2 linked regions of the Streptosporangium becharense genome follow. The protein of the gene in region 1 binds, or shares a complex with, the protein of each later gene. Links are inferred from orthologs where the notes say so. Each region holds a gene or a part of one and is shown on either strand. Other genes may lie near its edges. The genes, in order: smc and F4562_RS06265.

Evidence for each region.
Region 2: the proteins of smc (region 1) and F4562_RS06265 are in contact, whole or in part, in a crystal structure (PDB 3ZGX), measured with the Bacillus subtilis proteins. The link is inferred for Streptosporangium becharense from one-to-one orthologs.

What each region holds. Positions count from the first base shown.
Region 1 is NZ_JACHMP010000001.1:5,144,766-5,153,231, forward strand. Bases 2,890-7,115 are described here. They hold smc (chromosome segregation protein SMC), read left to right. Parts: upstream 2,890-3,231; coding sequence 3,232-6,915; downstream 6,916-7,115. Other genes in these bases: ftsY (signal recognition particle-docking protein FtsY), read left to right, coding at 6,963-7,115. Also shown: F4562_RS22640 (YceD family protein), read left to right, coding at 1-120; rpmF (50S ribosomal protein L32), read left to right, coding at 122-301; rnc (ribonuclease III), read left to right, coding at 534-1,262; mutM (bifunctional DNA-formamidopyrimidine glycosylase/DNA-(apurinic or apyrimidinic site) lyase), read left to right, coding at 1,289-2,155; F4562_RS22660 (acylphosphatase), read left to right, coding at 2,188-2,454; F4562_RS22665 (hypothetical protein), read left to right, coding at 2,644-2,835; more of ftsY, read left to right, coding at 7,116-8,141; F4562_RS22680 (ABC transporter ATP-binding protein), read right to left, coding at 8,335-8,466. UniProt on the Bacillus subtilis protein: Required for chromosome condensation and partitioning.
Region 2 is NZ_JACHMP010000001.1:1,465,958-1,476,350, reverse strand. The notes cover bases 7,544-10,393. They hold F4562_RS06265 (segregation and condensation protein A), read left to right. Parts: upstream 7,544-8,476; coding sequence 8,477-9,310; downstream 9,311-10,393. Other genes in these bases: scpB (SMC-Scp complex subunit ScpB), read left to right, coding at 9,303-9,863; F4562_RS06270 (ParA family protein), read left to right, coding at 7,544-8,412. In the rest of the region: excinuclease ABC subunit UvrB, read left to right, coding at 1-673; F4562_RS06305 (Uma2 family endonuclease), read right to left, coding at 734-1,315; F4562_RS06300 (hypothetical protein), read right to left, coding at 1,576-2,190; F4562_RS06295 (DUF4126 domain-containing protein), read right to left, coding at 2,477-3,070; F4562_RS06290 (acyltransferase), read right to left, coding at 3,155-3,949; pyrG (CTP synthase), read left to right, coding at 4,106-5,776; F4562_RS06280 (NUDIX domain-containing protein), read left to right, coding at 5,773-6,426; F4562_RS06275 (tyrosine recombinase), read left to right, coding at 6,439-7,365; more of F4562_RS06270, read left to right, coding at 7,465-7,543. UniProt on the Bacillus subtilis protein: Participates in chromosomal partition during cell division. May act via the formation of a condensin-like complex containing Smc and ScpB that pull DNA away from mid-cell into both cell halves.

The sequences.
Region 1 (8,466 bases):
GTGGAATGCGGGATCAGGCTGGCCGACGCCGAGCCTGGCCACACGCACGAGGCGGTCGATCCTCGCTGGGCCAAGCTGCAAGATCTGGTTCCGGAACATAACAACGATCAGGAGAGCTGACGTGGCTGTCCCCAAGCGCAAGATGTCGCGGAGCAACACTCGCTCCCGCAGGTCGCAGTGGAAGGCCGCCGCGGTTTCGCTCGTGAGCTGCCCCCAGTGCCGCTCGCCGAAGCGTCCGCACGTGGCGTGCCCGACCTGCGGCACCTACAACCGCCGTCAGGTGATCGAGCCCTCCGCCTGATCGCACTCTGACCGACGGATGCCGGCCGGGCCCCTGCCCGGCTCCGGCCGGCGTCACCGTCTTCACCCCCCTATGCGATGGCGGTCCGCCCGCGGCTGTGGTGGACGCCGGGGTTCGCGGTAGAACGCGTACCCTCCCGGCGCCCACCACGTCTTCGGGCATTTGTCATACCCCACCTTCGCCATCGCGCATTCCATGAGAGAGCGTGCGAGGAGAAGCCGTGGCCACGAGCATGAAGCCGATCGCCGTCGAGGCAGTCCAGAGTGAGCTTGAGCGCCTCCTGTCGGTGCGGATCGACTCCGCCATCCTGGAGCGGGCGCTGACCCATCGTTCCTACGCGTACGAGAACGGCGGGCTGCCCACCAACGAGCGCCTGGAGTTCCTCGGCGACTCGGTGCTGGGGCTCGTCGTCACCGACACCCTCTACCGCAACCACCCCGACCTGCCCGAGGGGCAGCTGGCCAAGCTCAGGGCGGCGGTGGTCAACATGCGGGCCCTGGCCGACGTGGCCCGCACGCTGGGCCTGGGCCGCTTCCTGCGGCTCGGCAGGGGCGAGGAGGGCACCGGCGGGCGTGACAAGTCCTCGATCCTGGCCGACACCCTTGAGGCGCTCATCGGCGCCGTCTACGTCGACAAGGGCCTGGACGAGGCGTTCCGGGTGGTCCACCTGCTCTTCGACGGGCTCATCACGCGGTCGGCCTCGCTGGGGGCCGGGCTCGACTGGAAGACCTCGCTCCAGGAGCTCACCGCGTCCGAGTCGCTCGGCGTGCCCGAGTACCACGTCGCGGAGAGCGGCCCCGACCACGCCAAGTCCTTCACCGCGGCGGTCCGCGTCGGCGGGGAGCAGTACGGCGCGGGTTCCGGCCGCTCGAAGAAGGAAGCCGAGCAGCAGGCCGCGGAGGCGGCCTGGAACCGGATCCGCCAAGACCGCGAACGGCGCGAGGCCGAGCTGGCACCCTAGAAGCCGACGCTCACGGGGAGGGGTGCATGCCCGAGCTGCCCGAGGTCGAGGTCGTACGGCGCGGCCTGGAGCGCTGGGTCTCCGGCCGGGTCGTCGCCCGCGCCGAGGTGCTCCACCCCCGGGCGATCCGGCGGCACGTCCCCGGGGCCGAGGAGTTCACCGCCAGGCTGAAGGGCCGCGCGATCGGCACGGCCGAGCGCAGGGGCAAATATCTCTGGCTGCCGCTGGACGGCTCCGACGCGATCCTGGCCCACCTCGGGATGAGCGGCCAGCTGCTGGTGGTGGAGCCCGGGACGGCACCCGAGAAACATCTGCGCGTGCGGATCGCCTTCACCGACGGCGGCCCCGAGCTGCGCTTCGTCGACCAGCGGACGTTCGGCCACGTGCTGGTGACGTCCATGGTCCACGCGGCGGGCCGGGCGGTGCCCGAGCCGATCGCGCACATCGCGGCCGACCCGTTCGAGGAGCACTTCGACGAAGGAGCCTTCGCCCGCCGCCTGCGCGCGAGGCGGACGGAGGTCAAACGGGCGCTGCTGGACCAGTCGCTGGTCAGTGGGGTCGGCAACATCTACGCCGACGAGGCGCTGTGGCGGGCCGGGCTGCACGGCTCCCGGCCCACCGGGGCGTTGACCGGGCCGCAGATCGCCGGGCTGCTGGGCGGGGCCCGCGAGGTGATGTCCGCCGCGCTGGCCGAGGGCGGCACGTCCTTCGACAGCCTGTATGTGAACGTCAACGGTGAGAGCGGTTACTTCGACCGCTCCCTGGCGGTGTACGGCAGGCGTGACGAGCCGTGCCCGCGCTGCGGCACCCCGATCGTCCGGGAGTCGTTCATGAACCGTTCCTCCTACAGTTGTCCCCGCTGCCAGCCCCGCCCGAGGAGGACGAGCTCGTGACGGACGAGGCAGAGGTGACGGATGCGACGGATGTGCGGCTGACGGCCTGGGTCCGGGGGCGGGTGCAGGGGGTGGGCTTCCGCTGGTGGACACGAGCGCGGGCGCTGGAGCTCGGTCTGGTGGGCTGGGCCCGCAACACCACCGACGGACGGGTCGAGGTCGTCGCGGAGGGCCCGCGGGCGTCGTGCACCCGGCTGCTGGCCCTCCTGCGGGGTGGGGACACGCCCGGCAGGGTGGACGGCGTCGTCGAACGCTGGAGCGACGCCAAAGGTAGTGTGCATGGTTTTGTGGAGCGCTGACCACTTCCACAAACCACCCAAAATAAGGTATATTTAGACGTCGAGAGTGCCCACTGGTGCATCCACCTGGAGCGTTCAGCTTGACCGTCTCCTTCACCGGTGCGACTCTTGATAAGAACCACGCGCACCCCTCCCGCGGCAAGAAGTGCGCGAACCAGTCTGGTCACTCAGCGTGGAGGACCCTTTACCATGGCGAAGGCTCTACTCGGCCACGTCGGCGGTCCCGACCCTCGGATGGTCTCGGAAATGCGTCGCCTCCAGCAGCGCATCCGTGATCTGGAGGGGGAGCTCATCCGGCTCCAGGCCCAGAACGACGAGCTCGCGGCGAGTGTCCGCGACGAGGCGTTCGGTCTGCAGGATCGCGAGCCGGCCCTCACCTAGAGGCCGGGGCTGCAACAACTGTCCAGGGACGCCTCATCGGGGCGTCCCTTGTCATATCGGACGTTGTCGCACATGACGTGCGAGGAAGGCCTGCTGCCGGGTGAGCATCCGCCCGCGTCGCGTTCCTCGCCCCCCTGCCGTTCCCCTTTTCCGGTCGCGTTCCTGACGCCTCCTGCCGTCCCCCCTTTCCGGTCGCGTTCCGCGTCCGCGAACCCCGTTCCCACCGTGTTCTCAGCGTGTTCCGCATCCACGGAGGGCATCCCGGCCGTGTACCGGCGGGCACCGGTGAAGGACGGTAGTCTTCCCCGGTGAACAGAGCCGCCGGTTGACCAGGCGCGCCACGTTCGGCGGCGCCGGGATCGCGGCGCGCGGACACCGGGGGATGGGGGTTTTCCGTTGTATCTCAAGACCCTCACCCTGCGCGGGTTCAAGTCTTTCGCCTCGGCCACCACACTCCGCTTCGAACCGGGCATCACCGCGGTCGTCGGCCCCAACGGTTCGGGCAAGTCCAACGTGGTCGACGCCCTGGCGTGGGTGATGGGCGAGCACAGCGCCAAGTCGCTGCGCGGCGGCAAGATGGAGGACGTCATCTTCGCCGGGACGTCCTCGCGGGCCCCGCTGGGCCGGGCCGAGGTCACCTTGACCATCGACAACTCCGACGGCATGCTCCCGATCGACTACACCGAGGTCACGATCAGCCGTCTGATGTTCCGGGCCGGTCAGAGCGAGTACGCCATCAACGGCGACACCTGCCGCCTGCTCGACATCCAGGAGCTGCTGTCCGACTCCGGCATCGGCCGGGAGATGCACGTCATCGTCGGGCAGGGTCAGCTCGACCAGGTGCTGCACGCCGGCCCCGAGGAGCGCCGGGCGTTCATCGAGGAGGCCGCGGGCGTCCTGAAGCACCGCAAGCGCAAGGAGAAGGCGCTGCGGAAGCTCGACGCCATGCAGGCCAACATGAACCGGGTCCAGGACCTCACCACCGAGCTGCGCCGCCAGCTCAAGCCGCTGGGCCGCCAGGCGGAGATCGCCCGCAGGGCCGCCGTCATCCAGGCCGACCTGCGCGACGCCCGGCTCCGGCTGCTCGCCGACGACGTGCTGACCCTGCGCACCACCCTGGAGCGCGAGATGGCCGACGAGGCGGCCGTCCTCACCCGTCGCGCCGCGGTGGAGGCCGAGCTGGAGCAGAGCCAGGTGGCGGAGGCCGAGCTGGAGGCCGCCGAGGCCGAGGCCCAGCCCCGCCTGGCCGCCGCCCAGGAGACCTTCTTCCGCCTGTCGTCGCTGCGTGAGCGGCTGCGCGGCCTGGCCGGGCTCGCCGCCGAGCGGCACCGGCACGCCACCGACACCGCGGTGGAACGCCGCGGTCGTGACCCGGAGGAGTTCGAGCGGGAGGCGGAGGAGGTCCGCGAGCAGGAACGGGTCCTGGCCGAGCTGCTGGCCCGGGAACAGGAGACGCTCGCCGCCGCGGTGGCCGGACGCGCCGAGACCGAGGCCGCACTCGCCGCCGAGGAGCGGCGGCTGGCCGCCGAGGCCAGGGCCGTGGCCGACCGGCGCGAAGGGCTGGCCAGGCTCCGGGGCCAGGTCGGTGCCGTACGCAGCCGGGTGACGGCCGCCGAGGAGGAGATCGGGCGGCTGCGGCGCTCACTGGAGGAGGCCGGGCAGCGCGCCGCGACCGCCCAGGCCGAGCACGACAGCCAGGAACTGGCCGAGCCCGCCGCCGACCCCGCCCTCGCCGAGGAGCTGGAGATCGCCCTGGAGACGGTGGAGCAGGCCCGGCAGGCCGTCGACGACGCCAGGGCCCGGGTCGAGGAGGCCAAGGCGGCCGTCTCCGGCCCGAACGCCGCGCTCGGCGCGGCGCGGGCCGCCCTGTCCGCCGCGCGCGGGGCCGACCAGGAGGCGCAGCGCCAGGTGGCGGCGCTGGAGGCCAGGTACGAGGCGCTGGAGCTGAGCCTGGCCAGGGGTGCTGATGGTGGCGCGGCCCTACTCGCCGCCGACCTGGCCGGGGTGATCGGCCCGGTGGCGACCATGCTCTCGGTGCGGCCCGGCGCCGAGGTGGCCGTCGCCGCGGTGCTCGGCGCCGCGGCCGAGGCCGTGGCCGTCGAGTCGCTGCGGAGCGCGGCCGACGCCGTCGAGTTCCTCAGGAGCACCGGCGGAGGCCGGGCCGGCATGGTCATCGCCACGGGCGGGGACGGCCCCGAGACCGGCCCGGTGCCCGTGGCCGGCGCCGAGTGGGCGGCCGACCTGGTCACCGTCCCCGCCGAGCTGCGGTCCACCCTCGCCCACCTGCTGGCCGGGGTGCTGGTCGTCGACGACCTGGGCACCGCGCGCAAGGCCGTCGAGCAGTACCCCGGGCTGCGGGCCGTCACCCGCGACGGTGACCTGCTCGGCACCCACGCCGCGCAGGGCGGCTCGGCCGGCGGCACCTCCGCCCTTCAGGTGCGGGCCGCGCTGGACGAGGCGTCCGCCGACCTCGCCGCCGCCCGGGTCGCCGCCGAGGGCACCGCCGTGGCACTGGAGGAGGCCGCCGAGGCCGAGGGGGAGGCTCAGTTCGCCGTCGAGGCCGCCCAGGCCCGGGTGGCCGAGGCGCAGACGGGTGTGCAGACCGCCCAGGCCGGGGTCAACGCGGCACAGGCGGCGCTGGACCAGGTCAGGGCCAGGCAGCGCGACGCGGACCAGCGGACCGCCGCGGCGGCCAGGCGCCTGGCACAGCTCGGCGCCGCCGCCGAGGCCGCCCGTGGCGAGTGCGAGCGTCTGGCCGGGGGCGTGCGGGCCGCGCAGGAGGCGCGTGACCGCGAGGCGGCTGGGCTGGCCGAGCTGGAGGAGCGGCTGGCCGCCGCCGTCGGCGCCGAGGAGCCGGACGGCGAGCCCACCACCGAGATCCGGGACGAGCTCGCCGAGATCTGCGCGGTGGCCCGGCAGACCGAGATGGAGGCGCGGCTGGCGGTGCGGACGGCCGAGGAGCGGGTCAAGGGCATCGCGGGCAGGGTCGAGGAACTGCTGCGCGCGGCCGAGCGGGAGCGCGAGGAGCGGGCCAGGGCCGCCGAGCTGCGGGAGCGCCGGCGTCGGCAGGCCCGTACCGCGCAGGCCGTCGTCCGGGGCGCCGAACGGGCGCTGCGCGTGCTGGAGACCTCGCTGTCCGCCGCGGCCGGGGAACGCGACGAGGCCGAGCGGGCACGCGGGCAGATCGACGCCTCGCTCAGGGCCGTCCGGCTCCGCGTCCGTGAGCTCTCCGGCGAGCTGGACAAGCTGGTCAACCGGGCACACGGCAGTGAGGTGGCCCGTACCGAGCAGCGGCTGCGCCTGGAGCAACTGGAGGCGCGCGCGGTCGAGGAGTACGGCGTCGAGCCGGCGACCCTCGTCGCCGAGTACGGCCCGGACCAGCCGGTCCTCGTGGGCGACGGCGAGCCGGTGCCCTACGACCGCGAGGAGCAGCTGAAACGGGCCAGGGCGGCCGACCGCCAGATGGCGCAGCTCGGCAAGGTCAACCCGCTCGCGCTGGAGGAGTTCGCGGCGCTGGAGGAGCGGCACGCGTTCCTCACCTCGCAGCTGGAGGACCTCAAGAAGACCCGCCGCGACCTGCTGCTGGTGGTCAAGGAGGTCGACGATCGGGTCGAGCAGGTCTTCGGCGCCGCCTTCCAGGACGTGGCCCGCGAGTTCGAGACGATCTTCTCGCGGGTCTTCCCCGGCGGTGAGGGCAGGCTGCTGCTCACCGATCCGGAGGACATGCTCACCACCGGCGTCGAGGTCGAGGCCCGGCCACCCGGCAAGAAGGTCAAGCGGCTGTCGCTGCTGTCCGGTGGCGAGCGGTCGCTGACCGCCGTGGCGTTCCTGGTCGCCATCTTCAAGGCGCGGCCGTCGCCGTTCTACGTGATGGACGAGGTCGAGGCCGCGCTCGACGACACCAACACCCAGCGCCTGCTGACCCTCTTCGAGGAACTGCGGGAGACCTCGCAGCTCATCGTCATCACCCACCAGAAGCGCACGATGGAGATCGCCGACGCCCTCTACGGGGTGTCGATGCGGGGCGACGGCGTGAGCCAGGTGATCAGCCAGCGACTGCGCGAACACGAGGCGGTCTGACCCCAGGGTGTCGGAGCATCCCGGGCCGTCTGGAAAACTGTGGTCTTGTGGAAGCCTATCTCGGCATAATCGTGATCATCGCCGCCATCGCCCTGCTGACGGTGGGCGGCATGTTCCTGCTGTTCAGGGGGGGTGGCAAGAGCGCGCCGCCGCCGGTGGCGCCGCCCAAGACGCCGACGCTCCCCGAGCAGGGGCAGACGCCGTCCCGGGGCGCGGTCCGGGACGACGAGGCGACGACCACCGTCCCGCCTCCGGCCCGGCCGGTCGAACCGGCGGTGGTCGTCCCGGAGGTCGAGGTTCCGCCGCCGTCCGCGGGCCGGATGGTGCGGCTGCGTGCCCGGCTGGCCCGGTCGCAGAGCACCCTCGGCCGGGGGCTCCTGGAGCTGCTCTCCCGTGACCGTCTCGACGACGAGACCTGGGACGAGATCGAGGAGACCCTGATCACCGCCGACGTGGGCGTCGGGCCGACCAGGGCGATGGTCGAGGAACTGCGCACCCGGGTCAAGGTGCTGGGCAGCCGGACCCCCGAGGAGGCGCGCGCGCTCCTCAAGGAGGAACTGCTCACCCAGATCGGCGCCGACATGGACCGGACCCTGCACGTCAAGCCGCACGGCGAGCGTCCGGCGGTGGTCCTCGTGGTCGGTGTCAACGGCACCGGCAAGACCACCACCACCGGCAAGCTGGCCCGCGTCCTCATCGGCGACGGGAACAAGGTGGTGCTCGGCGCGGCCGACACCTTCCGCGCCGCCGCCGCCGACCAGCTCCAGACGTGGGGAGACCGGGTCGGAGCGCAGGTCGTGCGGGGCCCCGAGGGCGGCGACCCCGCCTCGGTCGCCTTCGACGCCGTCGCCGAGGGCACGGAGGAGAAGGCCGACGTGGTGATCATCGACACCGCGGGGCGGCTGCACACCAAGACCGGCCTGATGGATGAGCTCGGCAAGGTCAAGCGCGTCGTCGAGAAGCGGGCCACGGTCGACGAGGTCCTGCTCGTGCTCGACGCCACCACGGGCCAGAACGGCATGCGCCAGGCCCAGGTGTTCGCCGAGGTCGTCAACATCACCGGTATCGCGCTGACCAAGCTCGACGGCACCGCCAAGGGTGGCATCATCATCTCGGTCCAGCGGGAGCTGGGCGTCCCGGTCAAGCTCGTCGGCCTCGGTGAGGGCCCGGACGACCTGGCCCCGTTCGACCCCGAGGTCTTCGTCGACGCGCTCCTCGGAGACTGAGCGGCCCTGCGTCGGCCCGTCGGCCCATCTCGTCCCCGCGCCGCCCGCCGAATCGGGCGGCGCGGGCCGGGGCCGGCGCAGGACGCGCGGCGCAGGCGGGGCCGGGGTCAGCGCGAGGCGTGCGGGGCGGGCCTGGCCGGGGCGTGCGGGTCAGTGTGAGCCGGGGCGTGCGGGCCGGGCCGGGACGGGCGGGTCAGTGCGGGGCGTGCCCCCGGGTGCCGATGGGGACGACCAGCGGGGTGCCCGCCACCGGGTCCTCGATGACCTTGGCGTCCAGCTCGAAGACCTCCGCCAGCAGGGCCTCGGTGAGGACCTCGGACGGGGG
Region 2 (10,393 bases), 3.7 Mb from region 1 along the record:
GGTGCGCTATCTGCACAGCGAGGTCGACACCCTGCGCCGCATCGAGCTGCTCCGCGAGCTGCGGATGGGCGAGTTCGACGTGCTGGTCGGCATCAACCTGCTCCGCGAGGGCCTCGACCTGCCCGAGGTGTCGCTGGTGGCCATCCTCGACGCGGACAAGGAGGGCTTCCTCCGTTCGGAGACCTCCCTGATCCAGACCATCGGCCGCGCGGCCCGTAACGTCTCCGGCCAGGTGCACATGTACGCAGACCGGATCACCCCCTCCATGGAACGGGCGATCGAGGAGACCAACCGCCGCCGGGCCAAGCAGATCGCCTACAACGAGGCCAACGGCATCGACCCGCAGCCGCTCCGCAAGAAGATCGCCGACATCCTCGACTCGCTGACCCGGGAAGACGCCGACACCGCCCAGCTCCTCGGCGGCAGCGGCCGTCAGCAGTCGCGCGGCAAGGCGCCCGTTCCCGGCTTCGCGGCCAAGCAGGTCGGCCAGCACGCCAAGGCGATCGCGGGGGAGATGCCCCGGGCCCAGCTGGAGGCGCTGGTCGAGTCGCTCACCGAGCAGATGCACCAGGCCGCGGCCGACCTCCAGTTCGAGGTCGCCGCCCGGCTCCGCGACGAGATCAAGGAACTCAAGCGGGAGGTGCGTGACATGCGGGAGGCCGGAGTCTCCTGACGGGCCTTTCCGGCCCGTTTCTGCCCCGGCCCCGCGGAAGGAACGGGCCGGGGCCGGGACTCAAGGGCCGATGAACTTCTCGAGATCCAGCTCGATGTCGACCTCGAACCCGATGTCCGTCCTCAGTCGCCCTCGGTGGATGCCGGTCGGGACATAGGCCCTGACCGAGGGTTCCAGCTCGAAGGTGTAGACGACGGGCCGATCGTCTTCCTGCTCCACACGCCAGAGGTGTTTGATCCCGGCGTCGGAATACTTGATGGGTTTGGTACTCCGATCCCGCTCGACCGACTCCGGAGAGACCACCTCGACCACAAGACGAACGTCCTCCGGCTTGAACGAGGTCGTCTTCAGGCTCGTCAGCGCCGATCTCGTGACCACCATGATGTCGGGTTCGGGCCGCTGCCGGATGCCGAGCGTCACGCTCATCTCCCGGACGACGATGAGGTTGTCCGGGGGGGTGAGCGCACGCTCAAGGAGCCGGAGCATGAGCATGTGGACGGCGGTCTGCGGAGACCTCGTGATGAGTGACCCGTCGATCAGTTCGACGTGCGGGGGCGCATCGGGAGGAAGACGATCGAGCATGTCGGCGGTCCAGCCGCCCTCCGGCCCCAGGTGGAACCACTCAGGCAAGGCGGCTGTCATCAAAGGTTCTCCTTCGGCGACACCCCGAGATATCGCTCGACGGGGTCATCATGCCACCGTCCGTGCCCGCTTCGCAGGAATGCCGCCACGGACGCGGATCGAGGCCGGGCCGGGCAGGAGCCCGGCCCGGCTTCGCCCACCGGTGGCTCCAGGCGGGGGGTGTCGGCGGGGGCGGAGCGGTCTGCGCGGGTGATCCGCTCGACCGGCTCCGGAGAGGCCGCCTCGACCGGGTGCCGGCCCGGCCGTGGATCAGTCGCGGATCAGCGCAGCTCGTCCGGCTGGGAGCGGTTGATCATCGTGCGGTTGTAGAGCTCGTCGATCTCGTCGAGCGGGTCGGGGGCCCGGCGGCGCGCCTCGATCTCCAGATTCGTGCGGTTCTGGATCTCGTCGATGTTCCCGGCCGTGTGCGCCATCTGGTCATTGCGCAGGTCGGCGCGGATCCGGGCACAGGACGTGGTCAGCTTGGCGTGGTGCTCGCGCAGGCGGCCGAGGGCGGTGTGGTCGACGTAGGCCGACACGCGCCGCTCCTGGGCGTACCGGGCGAGCTGGGCGTCCAGTTGCTCGGCGTGCGCCGAGATCTCGGCGACGAGCTGGGGGAGGTCGCCCAGGCCCCATCCGTCGCCCAGCGCGCCGTCGACGGCCTGGCGGGTCAGTGAGACCTCGCGACGCAGGTCCAGGCGCATCCGTTCGGTCTCCGCGGCGTCACCGGTGCCCATGGCCGCCATGTTGGTGGCGACACGGGTGGAGACCTTCCTGGCCTTCTTCGCTGCCTTCTTGCCGACCTTGACGAGCAGGTAGAGCCCAGCCGCTCCCAGCAGGAAGAGGAACAGCAGGATCACCAGCAGGACGATGAGCAGATCGCCGATCGGAGCCACCTCCCGACAGGGGCTGGACGAGATGCTTCGAGCATATCCCGCGTGCCCGTGTGGTCGCGGGTGCCGAAGCCGTGGGGACAAGGGGGCCGGACGGTCCGGAACCGGCCGCCGAGGGGGCCGGCGACGAAGTCCGGGGCCGTGCGGCAGAGGGGCGGGCACGGCCGTGGTGCGGGGAGGGCGGGGCCGGGCCGCGGCGGTCGCAGACAGTGAGCGCCGGCGACGGTTGTCTGGACCACGCGGTCGAGGTGCGGGGGAGGAGAAGACGGGGGTAACCGCCGGAGACGGGTCATGCCGGGCCCAGTCCGGTGGGGCGACGCCGGCGGCGGATCCGCCGGGTCGCCCACCAGGCCGACAGCGCCAGCCCCGCCACCACCACGACGACCAGGACCGGCAGGAAGACCGCCACCAGGCTGATGCCGAGTGACCCGGCGTCCTCCACCGTGCTGACCACGGGTGCGCCGACCCCGGCCGTGCCGGCGTTGACCACCGGCCTGGTGACCGACTTCATCACGTGTACGGCCAGTGCGATCCCGATGCCCAGCACCCAACCGATCCAGGGGCGGTCACTCATCCAGGACGACCCGTCCAGCCGGGCCGCGGCCTCCGTCGCGCTGAACACCACTCCGCCGGACGCCGGGCGGACGACGGTCTGGATCATGTCGTTGACGCTGTCGACCACCGGCACCTTGTCGAGCACGAACTCGGCCAGGAGCAGCACGCCGATGATGCCCAGCACCCACCCGTCGGCCAGCCAGGCGAACTCCGGCGGCAGTCGCACGTGGTCGGTGAAGTTGGCCAGCAGGCCGACCACCAGCAGCGGGATGTAGGCGTTGAGCCCCGCCGCGGTGGAGAGCCCGAGCCCGGTCAGCGCCGCGAGCATCGCACCTCCGTCGTGTCCTCTTCTCCCCCCAACGATCGCGGACCCCTCATCGATCCCGGGCCTCGCGTATTCCCGTTGCCGAACTCATGGATTCCGTAGTTCGGCGGGTTCGATCTGCCCGGCGGGTTCGATCTGCTCGTGCGGCTCGTGCGGCCCGGCGGGTTCGTGCGGCCCGGAGGGTTCGATCTGCCCGGCGGGTTCGTGCGGCCCGGAGGGCTCGGCCCCGATCGCGGCGTTGCCGCTCAGGTGGGGCGGGAGCCATCCCTGGCCGGGCGTGTAGCGGCGCACCACCTTGGCCGGGATGCCGGCGACCACGCTGTGGTCGGGAAACGTCCCGCGTACCACGGCCCCGCCCGCGACCACGCACTGCCTGCCGATCCGGGTGCCCGGCAGGATGATCGCGCCGGTGCCCAGCCACGACCCCGAACCGATCACCACGGGGTTGTTGCGCGGCCACTGGCGGCCGATCGGCGTCTCCGGGTCGTCGTAGACGTGGTTCTGGTCGGTTATGTAGACGTACGGGCCGGTGAAGACGTGGTCGCCGATGTCGATCGACTGATGGCCCACGATGTGGCTGCCCCGGCCGATCGAGCAGCTCCCGCCGATCCGCACGATCGAGTCCGGGCCCAGGTCGACCCCCGGGCCCATGCCGGCGGAGATGGAGACCCGCTCGCCGATGAGGGTGTGGTCGCCGATCTCGATCCAGGCCTCGCCGAAAATGGCTCCGGGCGGGAACGACAGACAGGCGCCCTCGCCGAGCCGCCGGAAGCGGTAACCGGCGGGGCTCGCGGGGCTGACGGCGCCGGCCCTGCGGACCGCCGCCCAGCTACGGTGGATGAGAGTGCCCACGGCGCGCCGTACCGCACCACGAAGTGACATAACGGCTCAAGTTACCGCTTGGTCGGGTTCGGCGGGAACGCGGGGCCGGATATCCGGGCACTTCACCGGCGTCGTTTGATATTCTGAGAGCCCGTGGACCTTACGGCCATTCATCAGGATGTGCCGACTGATCTGTAACGACCACGGGAGCCCCTCTTGCGTAGCGCCGCACACACCAAACATCTGTTCGTCACCGGCGGCGTCGCCTCCAGTCTTGGCAAGGGGCTGACGGCGTCGAGCCTCGGGCGCCTTCTCAAGCTGCGTGGCCTGCGCGTCACCATGCAGAAGCTCGACCCCTATCTCAACGTCGACCCGGGCACCATGAACCCGTTCCAGCACGGCGAGGTCTTCGTCACCGACGACGGCGCCGAGACCGACCTCGACGTCGGCCACTACGAGCGCTTCCTCGACACCGAGTTGCACGGTTCCGCCAACGTCACCACCGGCCAGGTCTACTCCAACGTCATCGCCAAGGAGCGCCGCGGCGAGTATCTCGGCGACACGGTCCAGGTCATCCCGCACATCACCAACGAGATCAAGGACCGGATCCGGTCCATGGCCGGTCCCGACGTCGACGTGGTCATCACCGAGGTCGGCGGCACCGTGGGCGACATCGAGTCGCTGCCCTTCCTGGAGGCGGTCCGTCAGGTCCGCCACGAGGTGGGCCGGGACAACGTCTTCTTCCTCCACGTCTCCCTCCTGCCGTACATCGGGCCGAGCGGGGAGCTGAAGACCAAGCCGACCCAGCACTCGGTCGCCGCGCTGCGCAGCATCGGCATCCAGCCCGACGCGATCGTCCTGCGCTCCGACCGGCCGGTCGGCACCTCGATCAAGCGCAAGATCAGCCTCATGTGCGACGTCGACGAGGACGCGGTGGTCTCCGCCGTCGACGCGGCGAGCATCTACGACATCCCCAAGGTCCTGCACTCCGAGGGGCTGGACGCGTACGTGGTGCGCCGCCTCGGCCTGCCCTTCCGCGACGTCGACTGGAAGGAGTGGGAGCAGCTCCTGCGCCGCGTGCACCGCCCGGCCAAGGAGGTGACGATCGCCCTCGTCGGCAAGTACATCGACCTTCCCGACGCCTACCTCTCGGTCACCGAGGCGCTACGCGCGGGCGGCTTCGCCAACGACGCCCGGGTCAACATCCGCTGGGTCAAGAGCGACGACTGCGAGACCCAGGAAGGCGCGGCCCGAGAGCTCGACGGCGTCGACGGCGTGCTCATCCCCGGCGGTTTCGGCGTGCGCGGCATCGAGGGCAAGGTCGGCGCGATCCGGCACGCGCGGGAGAACAAGGTCCCGCTGCTCGGCATCTGCCTGGGCATGCAGTGCATGGTCATCGAGGCCGCCCGCAACCTGGCCGGCGTCGACGGCGCCGGCAGCACCGAGTTCGACCCCGACGCCCCCCACCCGGTCATCTCCACCATGGCCGACCAGGAGGACGTCGTCTCCGGCGAGCGCGACATGGGCGGCACCATGCGCCTGGGTCTGTACCCCGCCAAGCTCGCCGAGGGCTCCCTGGCCCGTCAGCTGTACGGGATGGCCAAGGTCGACGAGCGCCACCGCCACCGCTACGAGGTCAACAACTCCTACCGCGACCAGCTGGAGAAGGTCGGTCTGGTCTTCTCCGGCCTGTCGCCCGACGGCCGTCTGGTCGAGTACGCCGAGCTGCCCACCGACGCGCACCCCTTCTTCATCGGCACGCAGGCTCACCCCGAGTTCCGCTCCCGGCCGACCCGCTCCCACCCGCTGTTCAAGGGCCTGATCGGTGCCGCCCTGGCCTACGCCGACGTCCGCGGCACCGTCGTCAAGGCCGGACGGGGCAAGTGAGCGCGTCCGGGGCGCGAGCCGAGGAGGCCGGGGGCGTCCCGGAGGTCCGTGACGTCCCCGAGGAGTGGAAGACCGTCTCCTCCGCCGAGCACTTCCGCGGGTACGTCATCACCGCGGTGACCGACGCCGTCGTGATGCCGGACGGGGAGGCCGTCAAGCGCGACTACGTCCGTCACCCCGGGTCGGTGGCCGTGGTGGCTCTCGACGACCGGGAGCGGGTCCTGATGATCCGTCAGTACCGCCACCCCGTCCGGCGCCTGCTGTGGGAGCTGCCCGCCGGCCTGCGCGACGTCGAGGACGAGCCCCTGCACGTCGGCGCGGCCCGCGAGCTGGCCGAGGAGGCGGGCTACCGGGCGGCCACCTGGCACACCCTCGTCGACGCGTTCACCTCGCCGGGGATGACCGACGAACGGACCCGCGTCTTCCTCGCCAGGGATCTCGAACCCCTCGCCGAGGGGGAGCTCGACTTCGTCCACCGGCACGAGGAGGCCGACATGCCGGTGGTCTGGATTCCCCTGTCCGAAGCGGTTCGGCGTGCCATGGCGGGAATGATCCACAATTCCCAAGCCGTGGCCGGTATTCTCGCCGCATACGCCGCTTCGGCGGACGGATTCGCCTCGCTGCGGCCCGCCGACGCACCGGAGGCATGACAGGAGGAGATTCTGAGCGAGACGGAGGCCGTCCTGTCCAGCTACCTCACCCACCTGGCGGTGGAGCGTGGTCTGGCGGCCAACACCCTGGCCTCCTATCGCCGTGATCTCGTCCGGTACGTGGAGTACCTGAGGCGCCGTGGCCGCGCCACCTTCCGGGAGGTGGCGCAGGACGACGTCGCCGCCTTCCTGACCGTGCTCAAGGAGGGCGACGACAAGCACCAGGCCCTCGTCGCCAGCTCGGCGGCGCGGGCCGTCTCCGCGGTGCGCGGCCTGCACCGGTTCGCGCTGAGCCGGGGCGTCTGCCCGCACGACCCGGCCCATGACGTGCGACCACCGCGCCAGCTCCGCAGGCAGCCCCGGGCGATCAGCGTCGACGAGGTGGAGCGCCTGATCGCCGCCTCCGGCCCCGACGGCGCTCCGCTGACGCTGCGCAACCGCGCGCTGCTGGAACTGCTGTACGGCACCGGCGCGCGGATCTCCGAGGCGGTGGGGCTCACCGTGGACGACGTCGACCTGACGGCCGGCGCCCAGCGGGTGCGGCTGCGCGGCAAGGGCGGACGCACCCGGCTGGTGCCTCTGGGCCGTTTCGCCAGGGACGCCATGGGCGCCTACCTGACCGGGGCCCGCCCGTGCATCGCCTCGCGGGGCCGGGGCGGGCCGGGGCTCTTCCTCAACGCCCGGGGCGGGCGGCTGACCCGCCAGGGGGCCTGGGAGGTTCTCCAGGCCGCCGCCGAGCGCGGCGGGCTGGAGGGCGTCTCGCCTCACATGTTGCGACATTCGTTCGCAACGCACCTCCTGGACGGGGGTGCGGACGTTAGGGTGGTTCAGGAACTGCTCGGCCACGCCTCGGTGACCACCACCCAGGTGTACACCCAGGTCACGGTCGACGAGCTCCGCGAGGCCTGTGTCGCCGCGCGCCCGCGCACGCGGCATTGACCTTACTTGTGTCCGGGCGTGCCGCCTTGCCGCATACGTGTTGACGCCATAGTGTCCGTCCGGACGGTCCGGTTCGAGGCCGTCAGGGAGGTTCGACTGGTGACTGTGACCACCGACGGTTCTATCCGGGGAACGACCCCCGCAAACCCCGAGAATCCCTGGGGTGACACCAAGACCGCCGGGGCCCCTCACAGTGGGGGTGTCCTCGGCCCGACCGGGCGGCCTCGCCCGGTCTTCCCCGACCCGCCCCCCCGGACCGTGCACGGGCCGGCGCGGGTCGTCGCCATGGTCAACCAGAAGGGCGGCGTCGGCAAGACGACCACCACCATCAACCTCGGCGCCGCGCTGGCGGAGGCCGGGTTGAAGGTCCTGCTGGTCGACTTCGACCCCCAGGGCGCTCTCTCGGTGGGCCTCGGGATCAACCCTCTCCAGCTCGACCTGACGGTCTACAACCTCCTCATGGAGCGGCAGATCACCGCCAGGGACGTCCTGCTGGAGACCGGCGTCGAGGGCATGGACCTGCTGCCCAGCAACATCGACCTTTCGGCGGCCGAGGTCCAGCTCGTCACCGAGGTCGCCCGCGAGCAGGTGCTGGGGAGGGTGATCAAACCCCTGCTACCCGAGTACGACGTGTGCCTGATCGACTGCCAGCCCTCCCTGGGGCTGCTCACGATCAACGCCCTGGCCTGTGCCCACGGCGTCATGGTCCCCCTGGAGTGCGAGTTCTTCGCGCTGCGCGGCGTCGCGCTGCTCATGGACACGATCATCAAGGTCCAGGAGCGCATCAACGACGAGCTGGTCATCGAGGGTCTTCTCGCCACAATGTACGACGCCCGCACCTTGCACGGCCGCGAGGTGCTGGCCCGGGTGGTGGAGGCGTTCGGCGACAAGGTCTTCCACACGGTGATCAACCGGACGGTCCGCTTCCCCGACGCGACCGTGGCCGGAGAGCCGATCACCAGCTTCGACTCCTCGTCGCTCGGCGCCAGCGCCTACCGCGAGCTCGCCCGCGAGGTCCTCGCCCGGTGGGCCGCGCTGGAGCGCTGACCGCGTCCGCCGGCGTGCCCGCCGACGCGCCTGCCGCGACCCGCGGATGCGGGACAATGGCGGGATGACCGAGACCGAGCAGCCGCAGGCCGCCGACGACACCTTCAAGGTGCACCTGGAGGTCTTCGAAGGTCCCTTCGACCTGCTGCTGGGTCTGATCTCCAAGCACAAGCTGGACATCACGGAGGTCTCCCTCAGTCAGGTCACCGACGAGTTCATCGCCTACATCCGGGCCAGAGGCCCGGAGTGGGACCTGGACCAGACGAGTCACTTCCTGCTCGTCGCGGCCACCCTTCTCGACCTGAAGGCCGCCCGGCTGCTGCCGTCCGGCGAGGTCGAGGACGAGGAGGACCTGGCTCTGCTGGAGGCGCGCGACCTGCTTTTCGCGCGTCTGTTGCAGTACCGGGCGTACAAGGAGGTCGTGAAGGTCTTCTCCACGCGGATGGCCGAGGAGGCCCTGCGGTTCCCCCGGTCGGTGCCGATGGAGGCCCCGTTCGCCGACCTGCTTCCCGAACTCGTCCTGGGCATCGGCCCGGAGCGCCTGGCGGAGATCGCCCGGCGGGCGTTCACCCCCAAGGCGCCGCCCTCGGTCTCGGTGGCCCACATCTACCAACCGCTCGCCAATGTCCGCGAGCAGGCGGCTATCCTTGTCGAGCGGCTGCGGCGCCTGCGCCGGGCGACCTTCCGGGCCCTCACCTCCGACTGCTCCGGCACCTTCGAGGTCGTCGCGCGTTTCCTGGCCGTCCTGGAGCTCTACCGGGAGGCGGCCGTCTCCTTCGAACAGGTCGAGGCCCTCGGGGAGCTGCACGTGACCTGGACCGGAAGCGACGACGGTGACGTCACCGTCGCCGATGACTACGACGAGAGCCCGAAGAGGAAAGAGCCCGCCGATGACTGACGTGGCACCCGAGCCGGACCTGCGTGCCGGGCTGGAGGCCATCCTCATGGTGGTCGACGAGCCGGTCGCCGAGGTGACCCTCGCGCAGGTGCTGGAGCGGCCCACCCAGGAGGTGGCCAGGGTGCTGCGGGAGCTGTCCGCGGAATACACCGGCGCCGGACGGGGTTTCGATCTGAGAGAGGTCGCCGGCGGCTGGCGGTTCTACACGCGGCCCGAGTGCGCGCCTCTCGTGGAGCGGTTCGTCCGCGACGGCCAGCAGGCACGGCTCACCCAGGCCGCGCTGGAGACGCTGGCCGTGGTCGCCTACCGGCAACCGGTCAGCCGGGCCCGGGTCGCGGCCATCCGCGGCGTCAACAGCGACAGTGTCATGCGCACGCTGGTGACCAGGGGGCTGGTCGAGGAGGCCGGCACCGAACCGGAGAGCCAGGCCGTCCTGTACCGGACGACCCCCTACTTCCTTGAGCGGATGGGCCTACGGGATCTCGACGAGCTTCCCGAACTGGCACCGTTCCTGCCCGACGACATGGAATCCCTAGAGGAGCAGAAGCAGTGAACAACAGGCGCAGCACCCCGTCCGGTGATGGACGCGGTCGAGGCCGTGGCGGAGCCCCGCGCGGCGGCGACCCCCGAGGGAGCGGTGGCTCCAGGGGGGCCTCGCAGTCCGGCGGCTCCCGGGGCGGTTTCCGTTCCGATGGTCCGCGTCGTGATGAGCGGGGTGGTTTCCGTTCCGACGGTCCGCGTCGTGATGAGCGGGGCGGTTTCCGTTCCGACGGTCCGCGTCGTGATGAGCGGGGCGGTTTCCGTTCCGACGGTCCGCGTCGTGACGACCGCGGCGGCTTCCGCGCCGACCGTGACGGCTCGCGCGACCGGTACGACCGCCCCGCGGGCGGCCCCCGCGGAGCTCTCCGGTCCGGTTCCGGACGTCGCGACGACCGTGACGACTTCCGGCCGCGTCAGAGCGAGCGTGACGACTCCCGGGCCGGTTTCTCCGGTCGCGGCGGACGCGACCGGTCCGGCGACGCTTTCCCGCGGGGTGACGAGCGGGATGCTCTCCGCTCCGAGCGCGGTGGTTCGCGGAGCCGG